4 regions of the Halobacillus sp. 12SKB genome follow, and region 3 is predicted to be linked to each of the others. Evidence: riboswitches for the same ligand, from Rfam matches in the RefSeq annotation. Region 3 holds a riboswitch; each other region holds the start of a gene.

Region 1 (3,079 bases), 2.5 Mb from region 3:
AGGAATCGATCTAAGGTCTGCATACGCCTTCTCACCAAGGACTTCTGTTTCTTTTGGATTTACGGGAACGATTTGGTATCCCATCCTCTGCATTTTTCTTGCTAGACGATGGCTCGGGCGTGAAGGCTTTCCACTCAACCCTACAACTGCCAAACGTTTCGGACGCGTTTCCCCTCCTTCTTGGGTTTTAGAGGAACTCAAGGCCCACTTGATCACACCTTCATCATTTTCAGTAATCGCTGTTTGTTCCGTTTCTCTTCCTGTTGCTTTCGCAATGGCACGATCAAGGTCGTTGATTAAATCTTTGCTCGACTCAAGTCCTATGGATAAGCGGATCAATTCCTCTGTCACTCCACTTGCAGCTAGATCTTCGACAGACAACTGCTGATGAGTCGTGGAAGCGGGATGGATAATCAATGATTTCGCATCGCCGACATTTGCTACGTGAGACCAGAGTGATATGTTGTTGATCACTTGTCTACCGGCTTCCCGTCCGCCTTTAATTCCAAAATTAACGATGGAACCGTATCCTCCTTCAAGATATCGAGCGGCTAACTCATGTGCGGGATGGGAGGACAACCCCGGGTATGATACCCATTCCACATCAGGATGATCTTGTAAGTATTCTGCAATTTCCTGAGCGTTGTCTCCATGCCTGGCAACACGTAAGTGCAGCGTCTCCAAGCCTTGCAATAACAAGAAAGCATTCTGAGGGCTCAAACACGAACCAAAATCACGAAGCAGCTGGACACGCAGCTTCGTAATATAAGCAAGCGTCCCGAAGTCAGCGTTGTAAACGATCCCGTTATAACTGTCATCAGGCTCTGTGAAAACCGGATACTTACCGTTCCCCCAATTGAATTGTCCTCCGTCTACAACAACTCCTCCAATGGCCGTTCCATGGCCGCCAATCCATTTCGTTGCGGAGTGGATGACGATGTCGGCTCCATGCTCTATGGGCCGGCAAGTATAAGGGGTGGCGAATGTATTGTCGATCAGAAGGGGAAGATCATGATCATGAGCTACCGACGCTACTTTTTCAATATCCAGTACGTGAAGGCTTGGATTTCCGATCGTTTCAGCGAAGACAGCTTTCGTTCGGTCTGTAATGGCTTTCCGGAAGTTTTCAGGATCCTCTGGGTCGACAAAATGAACCTGAATGCCATATCGCGGTAAAGTGTTAGCGAATAAATTGTAAGTTCCACCATAAAGGTTCGCCGCGGCAACCACTTCATCTCCGGCTCCTGCAATGTTCAAAATAGATAGAGCAATGGCCGACATCCCGGAAGCCGTCGCAACAGAAGCAACCCCACCTTCCAAGAGGGCCATCCTTTTTTCAAAAACATCAACGGTCGGATTTCCAATTCGCGAATAAATATTTCCAGGCTCATCAAGTGCAAAAAGACTCTGGGCATGTTCTGTGTCATGAAAGACATAGGAGGTTGTTTGGTAAATCGGCACCGCACGAGATCCTGTGGTCGGATCCGGCGACTGTCCTCCGTGTAAAGAAATCGTATCTACATCATAGCTTTCAAATGAATTCGTCATGATTACTTCCTCCTCAAAAAAAGTTTTTTATTCTTATAGAGATAGTTGGCTTTAAGTATGCGAATCGTCCATAGATCTTTTCCCAACAGCAAAAAACCCTCTTCCAAATAAGAAGAGGGTTTGTCATTTCAATTCCTCCTCTTATCTGCCAGATCGTCGTGATCTGTAGGACGTGGCACCTTTTCAAACCGATGTTTGAAGGTTGCCGGGCTTCACAGGGCCTATTCCCTCAGCCTCTCTTGATAAGAGTGGTATGCAGTTGATTGAATATGTTGAGAATTATAACGGACAACAATCAGAAAAGTCAATTATTTTAGAAAATTTAATTCTCCGATTCTGAGATTGCTTTTTTCAGCTGCTCTATAATATCTTCATGATCTTCAATTCCGATGGAAAGTCGAATCACATAATCATTGATGCCGATTTTCTCACGCTCAGCATTCGATAACGCACGATGAGACGTACGAATAGGATAGGAAACCGTCGTTTCTACTCCCGCGAGCGTAGGAGCAATCTTCACCCATCCGAGCGACCGGAAAAACGCCTCTATGTCAATCGAATCATTAAGCTCGATGGTCACAATAGCCCCATTCCCTCTTTCCGAAACCTTTTCAGGATAATAGACAGTGCGGACTGCCTGATGATTTTCAAGGGCTTTTGCTACTTGTTTTGCATTATAAGATTGTTTATTCATCCTAAGACCTAAAGTTTTGGCTCCGCGTTGAGTAAGCCACGCTTCAAACGGACTGAGATTCGCACCAAACGTGACAATCTTCTGGGTAGCCGCCTGAACTAAATCCTCATTGCCGACCAACACCCCGCACGTCACGTCACTGTGACCACCAATATACTTCGTCCCACTATGGACGACAAGATCGACACCATGCGTGTAGGGCTGCAATAAGTATGGAGTGGCGAATGTATTATCAACCATCGTCTTCACATTCTTTTTACGGGCAAGAGCGACTAAGCCCTCTAAATCTTCCACCCGTAAAAAAGGATTGGAGATCGATTCCGTATAGAGAAGTTTCGTTTGAGATGTGACCGCCTCTGAAACCTCGTCCATATTCGAAAAAGAAACCATCGTTACATCAATACCGAACGTGGCCAGCTCTTTAGTGATCAACTTGTGTGAACCTCCATAAACATCCTCTGCAGCGACGATATGATCCCCTGGCTTTGCCACTGCAAGGATGCCTGCAAGGATGGCTGACATTCCGGATGAAGACGCCACTCCGGCTGGTGCTTCTTCCAGTTCCGCAACGGTTCCCGCAAGTTCATCTGTATTGGGGTTCCTTTCCCGTGTATATAAATAGGGGCTGTTTCCTTCATAATAGCTTTCCAAGTGGTCCAAATCTTTGAAAGTAAAAGCGGATGTCTGGTAAATCGGTGTACTCTTGCTATTCGGGACAAGACTTTGATCCGCTTTATGGTGGACTATTTTCGTATCAAAAGATGTATTCGTCATCGTTCGACTCCTCTCTCTTCACTTAATCAGAAATTATATAGAAGAAACAGGAATATTGTCAAA
Region 2 (3,079 bases), 1.2 Mb from region 3:
TTCACAGCCCTTTTTGTGCAACTTGTCATTTAGCACGTCAAATGCTAACAACACTTGAAGCTGTTTTTAATAGAGAAGTTTTTATGGAAATGAATGCTTCTCTACACCCCGAGTGGATGCAGCATTATAAGATAGAAAGTGTCCCATGTCTGCTTGTGACCAGAGGAGGAGAGGTAGAGGAAAAGATTTATGCGTTTCACTCTGTCTCCTATATGTATGAGAAAGTGGTAGGTTTTGTTGAATAGTGTTTATATTTCCCAGGAAATGACCGCTAGTGTAGAATTAAAAATTCTCTTCAATATTTAAGTGAGATGTGGAAGTTATTCAATAATAAAAAAGACAGCAAAGACGTTCCAACGTCTTTGCTGTCTTTTTTATGAAAATTACACGATTTCTCCTAATTTACTAACAATATCTAAAAAAGAGGCCTGATCGCCAAAATTAGCATGGATATCTCCTTGTTGATCAATGATGATGGTGGAAGGAACACCATGACAATTGTAGAGGTTATAAACGGAAGTTCCGTCATCAGAAAGAGTAGGTTGTGTTAGAAACTTTTCTTTGAATTCAATGCTCTCCTCTACATTCCGCTCTCTTCCAGTTACATTGATCGTCATCATCTTTACTTTATCATGGTCCATCGTTTTGTACAGCTGTTCTTTCATAGGTAAGTCTTTTCCGCAATCGGGACACCATGAAGCCCAAAAGGTCAAGACGATAACTTTCCCTAAGTCATCCTCAAGTTTATAAATAGAAGAGTGGTCGTTCATATAAGACAGTTCAAATAAAGGGGCTTGTTTACTCAAGGTCATTCTCCTTTTATTTAGCGGTGGTTATGGATTGACGCTCATCTATTCCCCATGCTAACATAATTATTAATTTCATATCGACATCTTCACTTATCCAGAGTGGCGGAGGGACTGGCCCTACGATGCCCGGCAACCGGCAGGTACACTGCACGGTGCTAATTCCTGCGAAGTCTTATGACTTTGATAGATGAGAAATGTAAAAATGACGAATCTCTTCTATTAAAGAAGGGATTTTTTTATTTTTTAAATTGATGGAATATTGGATGTTTTTGTGTGGATGATTTAAGGATTTCATTAGTGCAGGTGGGTTTTATTTTTCTGAACAATCTGTTTATGAGTTGACACAAAATTCGTACGGTGCTAAAATCCTCTTTGTACTACTTAAACGAGTTAAAGCAATAATAAGTTAATAAATTAAAATCTCTTATCCAGAGTGGCGGAGGGACTGGCCCGATGATGCCCGGCAACCGGCAATACTGTTTTGCTCAGGTGCCAAATCCTGCAAAGTATAAAGCTTTGACAGATGAGAGAACAGATTTTTAGGTATGAATAAAAACGCCATTCTGTTCTCAAGGACAGAATGGCGTTTTTTTGGAAGTGGAGGGAAAACAGCATGATTAAAATTAAAGGACTATCTAAGATATTCCACACGAAAGATCAAGATGTACGAGCAGTGGATGATTTAAGTCTAAATATTAACAAAGGGGAAATTTATGGGGTCATCGGCTATAGTGGGGCCGGTAAAAGTACATTCATTCGTTTACTGAACCGATTGGAAGATCCCACTGAAGGAAGTGTTCTTGTCGATGATCAGGAACTTACGTCTTTAAGCAAAGGGAAATTAAGGTTGGCCAGACAAGAAATAGGAATGATCTTCCAGCACTTCAATTTGCTCTGGTCACGAACCGTTCATGATAATATCGCTTTTCCTTTGGAAATTGCAGGGATCCCGAAAGCAGAAAGGCAAAAACGTGTCGATGAATTGATAGAGTTGGTAGGGTTAAAAGGCCGAGGGGGTTCTTATCCATCCCAATTGAGCGGTGGACAAAAGCAAAGAGTGGGAATAGCCAGAGCGCTCGCAAACAATCCTAAAGTTCTTTTGTGTGATGAAGCCACATCCGCGTTGGACCCTGAGACCACGGATTCGATTCTTGATCTTCTAGTGGATATCAACGAAAAACTCGGACTTACTATTGTTCTAATCACACATGAAATGCACGTCATCCGCAAAATTTGTCATCAGGTGGCGGTTATGGAAGATGGAAAGCTTGTTGAACAAGGAGAAGTGCTGGATGTCTTTCTTCATCCTCAAAAACCGGTTACGAAGAAGTTTGTGGATCAGGTGATGGGGGACCCGGAAAAAGAGACGTCCCTGCAGTTGATCAAAGATAATTATCGGTCCGGAGAAATCATACGCCTTCACTTTGTGGGAGAAAGTACAAATCAGGCATTAATCAGTGATTTATCAAGGAAGTTTGAAGTGGATGTCAATATTCTGCATGGAAAGATTACCCAGACGCAGAAGGGGGCGTACGGGACAATGTTTGTTCAGTTTGACGGAGACCAAACAGAAGTCCAGCGTGCCATTGAATATATTGAATCAACATCTGTAGAAGTAGAGGTGAATCCACATGTTTAATCAATGGTTCCCGAACGTAAGAATGGAAGACATGATTACAGCTACAAACGAAACTCTTTATATGACGCTGGTTTCTGTCGCTGGGACATTTGTTTTAGGTTTGCTTTTAGGGCTCCTCCTTTACTTGACCGGGCCCGGAGGTCTTTGGGCAAATAAAACGTTGAATTGGATCACTGCTTCCATCGTTAACATATTTAGAGCGATTCCTTTTATCATTCTCATATTATTATTGTTCCCGTTTACTGATTTTCTGCTGGGGACCATACGAGGACCGCAAGCAGCATTACCTGCATTGATTATCGGGGGGGCGCCATTTTATGCCCGTCTGGTGGAAATTGCGTTGAAAGAAGTTGATAAAGGTGTTGTTGAAGCAGCAAAATCTATGGGAGCGAAGTATTCCACCATCATTTTCAAAGTATTGCTTCCGGAATCGATGCCAGCTTTAATATCAGGGATTACCGTAACAGCTATCGCATTAATTGGATACACCGCAGTAGCCGGTGCAATCGGATCTGGTGGTCTCGGCGATTTTGCCTATTTCTACGGGTTCCAACGAAGTAACTTTGATGTTGTATTCATTTGTACCATTTTAATCATATTCATTGTGTTTATATTCCAATTTATCGGAGAT
Region 3 (3,079 bases):
AAGTGAGAACACCCGAAATTCTTCCTGACGATGGCATGAAAGATGGCCTCCCGAGGGCCTGCATACCGCATCGCCGCGTTGAAAACAGCCAAGGTGACTCTTTCTTTTGGATAGTATTGATCAAGAAGGACTTGATAGCTCTTCATCCGGACATCACTCGGAATGTCATCGCTTTTCGTTTCACCCACCAATGGATTTAAGAACAATCCGTCCACCGTCTCCAGCGCAGCTTTTTGGATGTATTCGTGTGCTCTATGGACAGGATTCCGTGTTTGGAAGCCAACAACTTTTTTCCACCCAAGTTTTTGAAAAAGCTCTCTTGTTTCTTCCGGATCCAGATAGAATGTTTTTTCATGTTCGTAAGGAGGTCTTTGAAATACCTCGATTTCGCCTGCTGCATACCAATCTGCCCGTTTGTATAATTTGTTCACGCCAGGGTGCGCAGAATCTGTCGTTAAGTATACGCTTTGAGCTTCTTTTTCCTTATCCGGTTTAAACCGACCCGTTATGTTGATCGTCCCATACACGATACCGTCCTTGACCAACCGGGCTTTGTTTCCAAGCGTGCGTGCTTGTGCTGCTGTGATCGGGAGGGTAATAGGTATACTCCATGGGGTGCCATCCTTCAATCTCATCGTATCGACAACAGATTCATAGTCTTCCTTGTTCAAAAATCCTTTTAAAGGACTATAAGCACCGTTTGCAATTAATCCGACATCACTTAGGGCCATGGAATCAAGCTCGATGATATCTTCCGGCCACTCCTCTGGTTTCGTTTCCTTCCACCTGTTAACAAGTACACCACCGTGCGGGGTTATCATTGACATAATAATTCCTCCTTCATGAATGTTCCTCTCCCAAAGATTCCGTCGTGTGTAACCCACATTCAGATTTATTGAACCCTTTCCATCTTCCCGTCCTCCCATCATCGTCAGCAGGGGCGGTACATGGGATGCACCCCACACTCGGATAGTTTTGATCATGTAATTCATTGTAATCCAACCTATTTAATCGGATATATTGCCATACGTCTGCCCATGACCAGTGAATCAAGGGGCATACTTTGATGGATTTGAATCTCTCATCCTTATTTATAAAATTCGTTTTCTGACGACTGGGGGACTGTTCACGTCTGAGCCCAGACATCCATGCCGTTCTTCCCCTGAGGGCATCTTCGAGCGGTTTAATTTTACGAATGTAACAACATTGGTCAGGATTCCGTTTCCAAAGGGCGGAACCGTACTGCCCGGCTTGTTCTTCCAGCGTAATTTCAGGTTTTTTCATCCTTATGTTTAACTTCGGATACCTTTTTTTCACTTTTTCTATCAGTTGATAAGTTTCTTGAAAATGGAGATCTGTATCTAGGAAGACAACTTCAGCATCTGGTTTCTCCTTGGAAATCAAATCGATGAGAACGATCCCTTCTGCTCCGAAACTGCAGGCATACACAAGATCCTCATATTGAGTATAGGCCCAACGAATGACCTCCTCCGCTCCTTTCGTATCGTCGTCTTTCGGTTGATCACCTTTAAATGGATTTTCAAAAGATTGGTAGGTAACAGATGGTTGTTTCATTTCCTCCTCCTTTCTAAAAAGAAAAAATGCCTTTCTCCGCGATAAGAAGAAAGGCATTTACGAATAAACGTAAACTACATTCTCCTTATCTTCTCAAGTGCTTAACACTTGCTGGAATTGGCACAGTACCTGTATAGATCCGTTGCCGAGGCTTCAAAGGGCCAGTCCCTCCACCTCTCTAGATAAGAAAAGGTATGAAATTTTCTGAAAAACAAGTTGATACAAATCATATGCTCCATATCCTCATATGTCAATGCCTTTTCAGGAAAATCAAAAAAATTCTGATTTTTTATACTATATGATTGACAAACAAAACCATGTCCGTTAGTTTTAGAATTATTCTTCAATTACACATACAATCCTTATGAAGAGTCGGGGGAGGAACCTGGTCTGACGATCCCGCAGCAACCTGGAAAAGGTGCTCATTCCAGCAGCCAAAAGGCTGAAAGATAAGGTGTGGGTACTCCTCCTTCTTTCAGATGGGGGAGTTTTATTTTTTTGATTATAAAACCAAGTAAATACATAGGAATAATAAAATATCTTCAAAACATGGATTGATTAAAAGGAGTGGTGTATTTTGCATAAATTGACGATTTTTGCTTTTATTGGTTTTATAGCCCAATTAATGGATGGAGCACTTGGCATGGGTTTTGGACTCAGCTCATCAACCATCCTCCTATCGTACGGCCTTGCTCCTGCTGTAGCCTCGGCTTCTATTCATATGTCGCAGATTGCCACAACGGCTGTTTCGGGATTTTCCCACTATAAGTTTGGCAATATCGACAAACGACTTGTCATGTCGATCGCAATTCCTGGAGCCATCAGTGCCTTTTTAGGAGCAGCATTTTTAAGCTATATCCCAGGAGAATTCATAAGACCGTACATATCCATATTCCTACTCACACTAGGGGGTTATATCGTAGTTCGTTTTCTATGCTTCTCGAAAAAAACTCACGTTAAAGAAAAGAAGGCAGTAAACAAACGTTTCCTCTTGCCACTTGGAATAGCAGGAGGCTTTTTGGATAGCGTCGGCGGGGGAGGATGGGGACCGGTGAATACTCCCGCGCTTCTTTCTCAATCGGGAATCGCTCCTAGAAAAGTTATAGGAACGGTGGACACGAGCGAATTTCTGGTAACGATTTCTGCAACGGCTGGTTTCTTAATCTTTTTAGGGCACCATTCATTCAGCTGGCTGCTCATTGCCTCGTTCGTTATTGGTGGTGTTATAGCTGCACCCATTGCCGCCTGGCTTGTCAAAATCCTCCCTTCTGCTATTCTTGGAGTATTAGCTGGAGGTTTTATTATCCTTACCAATGCAAGGACTTTACTATCTTCTATCCAAGTCAGTAATTCGACTTTAACATTTGTCTACACTTCACTGATCTCCGGCTATCTCTTAGTTATCTTTGTATCAATAAGAAATCACCTTCGAGTCAAAGTGGTTCAAAAGCAAGCATAAAAAAACGCAGCTCCTGGAGCTGCGTTTCTGAACGACTTATTCTAT
Region 4 (3,079 bases), 1.5 Mb from region 3:
CCACACCGCTGACCAAAATTCAGTAAGGTGGGAAACGGACCAGCGGTGGAACCGTTCGTAAGGGAAAAGCGGCTGGCCGGTATATTCAGCAAAAGCTTTGATATGCGATTGTTCTATTCGTTCGCTCGATGGTTCCCATAGGTAAGGGGAAGGCTGAGCTGTGATGGTTGTACTCATTGGGTTTGTCTCCTTTCGAGTTATGAATGAGGAACTTCAATTAAGATGGCCATTCCCTGGCCGCCACCGCCGCAAAGGGAAGCGATGCCTTTTCCTCCGCCGCGCCGTTTCAGTTCATGAGCAAGGGTCAAAACGAGCCGGAAGCCTGTGCCGCCTAATGGATGACCAAGAGCGATCGCGCCACCATTGACATTGACCCGGTCATAATCGATGCCAAGATCCCGGCAGCTCGCAATCACGACACTGGCAAAAGCTTCATTGATTTCAAATAGATCGATATCTTCGGTCGTCAATTGGTGTCTGTCTAATAGTTCCTGGATCGCTTGCGATGGTTTGGTTTGTAAACTCGGATCTGGTCCGGCAATCTCTGACCAGTCGATCATTTCGGCAAGAGGATTCTGTCCGAGTGATTCTGCTTTCTCTTTGGTGGTAACGATCCCAATACTCGCCCCGTCCGTCATTTGAGAAGCGTTGCCTGCCGTAATCGTGCCTTCATTGGAAAAGGCGGGGGAGAGGCTGGATAACTTTTCGACTGTCGTTTCTTTGCGGATGCCTTCATCTTCCCCGAGTAATCCTGTAAAAGGAGCGATTTCAGGTTGGAACCATCCTTTTTCCTGAGCAAGAGATGCTCGTTGCTGGGATAGAGCGGCATACTCATCCTGTTCCTCACGACTGATTTCGAAGGAGCGGTTTTTCTCATCGGTGAGAGCTCCCATCGAGACATCGGTTAAGGCGCACCATAAACCGTCGTTCAGTAACGTGTCTTTGAGGATGCTATGACCGAGTCCTGAAGAAGCACGTACAGGAGCGGTATGAGGAGCGTTCGTCATCGAGTCGAATCCACCGACGATGTATAATTCTCCCTCGTTCAATTGCAGCCTGCGGGAGGCATCCGCGATTGTAGCGATTCCTCCTAAGCAGACATTGTTCAATGTGATAGCGGGTGAACCGATGTCTACTCCTGACTTATAAGCGACTTGCCGGGCAGGGTTTTGGCCACCCCCAGCCTGGATTACTTGGGCAAGAAGCACACCATCCGCCTGTTTGACTATCGGATTTCTCTCAAGTAGAGCGTTTAGCGCGTGCGATCCAAGTTCTGCTGCGGATTTTTTCTTCAAAGCCCCTTTCCACTTTCCGAAAGGGGTACGGATGCCATCTAAAAGTACAGTACTCATCTATGTAGCCACTCCTTTTTCTAAAATAGAAAGAGCCCTCTTCACAAGAAATAAGAAGAGGGCTCTTGGCTCTTCTTATCTTCCAGGAACATCTCCTGCAGGAATTAGCACCTTATCAAGCTAATGCTTGATGGTTGCCGGGCGTCAACGGGCCAGTCCCTCTGCCTCTCTGGATAAGAAATAAGTATTTAATTGGAAAATATAAAACCTCTCTATCAAGGATAGAGAGGCTCGAGATTATGTAAATCTCTTATCTTCCTGAGCGTTCACTCAGTAGGATTTGGCACCATGCTATGAATATAGCGGTTGCCGGGTTTCACAGGGCCAGTCCCTCCACCTCTCTGGATAAGATGTTCTTTCGTTATTTGGTTAAGTGCCATGTTAGCAAGGGAAAGGATCAGTGTCAATGCATTTTATAGAAAAGTGTGAAAATTAATTTTATTTGGTGCCTAATCTCAAGCGTATTAGAAAACGAAAAGACAGCATAACAGCAGGGGGTTTCACTGGTGTTTCATATCTTTTTCGACTTTATATGTGATTATGTTTTTTGAAGCTTATGTGTTTGATCATTACCTAGGTTTGTTCTTAATTGTAAAAGTCGTTTTCTAGGATAAGCAGGAATTTGGATGAATCGTGTAGTAAATATGTAGTACAAGAATCTATTTTAATTCTTGTCATCCTCGCTATTCCTAACATTCAAAAGAACCTGACGAATGAATGCAGAAGCGAGGAAAGATTTCAAATAAGGGGGCATACACATGGCAGAAGTATCTTCGATGAAGCAGGCCGTTGATGTTTTACTTAAAAAGGGATTATCCAAGCGGGAGATCCTAACCAATGTAGATAACAGCCATTTCCCGTTTGAGGATGAAGAAGTTGTGATGACTTTTATTGATCTACAAATCGAGTGTTCCTCTGATGATGAATTTAACAAGTTGGTCGAGTATTTATATGGATTTAATTTGAAACAATAATAGATTCCCCCTCCACCTTTTTACAACTTAACTCAAAGTGTAAGGAAACTGTAGGAAAGCGAAGTACTATGGTTTAATAGGTGTTGTTGGCTTCTCTAATCGTATTAGCGAACTGAAGGATGGCGTAGTATCGAACTCCTTGTGGGTGATACTACGCTATTTATTTTAGGTTTATTCATATGTATTGGTCTTCTAGATGACTTAAGGTCAGGAGGGATATTCACAGGAGGTAACTATATGATTAAAAAGATATTCTTTTACGTATTCATCATTTTCGCTCTTAGTGCTTGCAGCCAACACAGCGTAGCAGATGAAGCCCTTATCATACTAGAAGAGGTGCAAATCGCTATCACAGATCAAGGATTGGTTCTAGAGGATGCAGATTTACCAAGCTTCAATGCTTTCACTAGAGAGTTAAACGGTGTTTCGCCCGAAGCATTTTTTATAGATGGTGATACACTTTCTATTTATGTATTTCCATCTACAGATGAACGAAAAGAAGGAATGGATGATTTTGAAGAAAAATCAGCTGCAGCTGGAGTCGTTGAACACGAAAAGTACACGCATAAAAACATCTTGGTATTTTATGAACTTGGAAATGAGGAAGTGGATAGTAAACTAAAGTCAGCAATAAATGGATTAGAGTAATCTTAAAAATGATGAAATGGAAACAGCGTAGCATCCTATTTAGGGTGCTACGCTGTTTCTGTTGAGAAAGGGAATGTTTAAGGATTGTAATAATAATCAGGATCA

Evidence for each region. A riboswitch is a leader RNA that binds a small molecule or an ion and turns the genes downstream of it on or off. The one in region 3 is predicted to bind S-adenosylmethionine.
Region 1: another riboswitch for S-adenosylmethionine. It lies ahead of ACQ4XT_RS03750 (PLP-dependent aspartate aminotransferase family protein); the one in region 3 lies ahead of ACQ4XT_RS16470 (phosphoadenylyl-sulfate reductase).
Region 2: another riboswitch for S-adenosylmethionine. It lies ahead of ACQ4XT_RS09980 (methionine ABC transporter ATP-binding protein); the one in region 3 lies ahead of ACQ4XT_RS16470 (phosphoadenylyl-sulfate reductase).
Region 4: another riboswitch for S-adenosylmethionine. It lies ahead of ACQ4XT_RS08535 (acetyl-CoA C-acyltransferase); the one in region 3 lies ahead of ACQ4XT_RS16470 (phosphoadenylyl-sulfate reductase).

Annotation. Positions count from the first base shown of each region.
Region 1 is NZ_JBRFWR010000001.1:758,546-761,624, forward strand. Features, by position in the region: gene ACQ4XT_RS03750 (PLP-dependent aspartate aminotransferase family protein) at 1-1,548, opposite strand, end outside; SAM riboswitch class I at 1,687-1,797, opposite strand; gene ACQ4XT_RS03755 (trans-sulfuration enzyme family protein) at 1,871-3,016, opposite strand; gene ACQ4XT_RS03760 (NUDIX hydrolase) at 3,075-3,079, opposite strand, start outside.
Region 2 is NZ_JBRFWR010000001.1:2,076,145-2,079,223, forward strand. Features, by position in the region: gene ACQ4XT_RS09970 (thioredoxin family protein) at 1-245, shown strand, start outside; gene ACQ4XT_RS09975 (TlpA family protein disulfide reductase) at 384-806, opposite strand; SAM riboswitch class I at 897-1,003, shown strand; SAM riboswitch class I at 1,231-1,339, shown strand; gene ACQ4XT_RS09980 (methionine ABC transporter ATP-binding protein) at 1,423-2,448, shown strand; gene ACQ4XT_RS09985 (methionine ABC transporter permease) at 2,441-3,079, shown strand, end outside.
Region 3 is NZ_JBRFWR010000001.1:3,301,438-3,304,516, forward strand. Features, by position in the region: gene sat (sulfate adenylyltransferase) at 1-827, opposite strand, end outside; gene ACQ4XT_RS16470 (phosphoadenylyl-sulfate reductase) at 841-1,575, opposite strand; SAM riboswitch class I at 1,658-1,764, opposite strand; SAM riboswitch class I at 1,935-2,031, shown strand; gene ACQ4XT_RS16475 (sulfite exporter TauE/SafE family protein) at 2,153-3,034, shown strand; gene fakA (fatty acid kinase ATP-binding subunit FakA) at 3,071-3,079, opposite strand, start outside.
Region 4 is NZ_JBRFWR010000001.1:1,768,632-1,771,710, forward strand. Features, by position in the region: gene ACQ4XT_RS08530 (acetoacetate--CoA ligase) at 1-177, opposite strand, end outside; gene ACQ4XT_RS08535 (acetyl-CoA C-acyltransferase) at 198-1,352, opposite strand; SAM riboswitch class I at 1,425-1,532, opposite strand; SAM riboswitch class I at 1,600-1,704, opposite strand; gene ACQ4XT_RS08540 (hypothetical protein) at 2,111-2,326, shown strand; gene ACQ4XT_RS08545 (hypothetical protein) at 2,564-2,974, shown strand; gene ACQ4XT_RS08550 (S-layer homology domain-containing protein) at 3,052-3,079, opposite strand, start outside.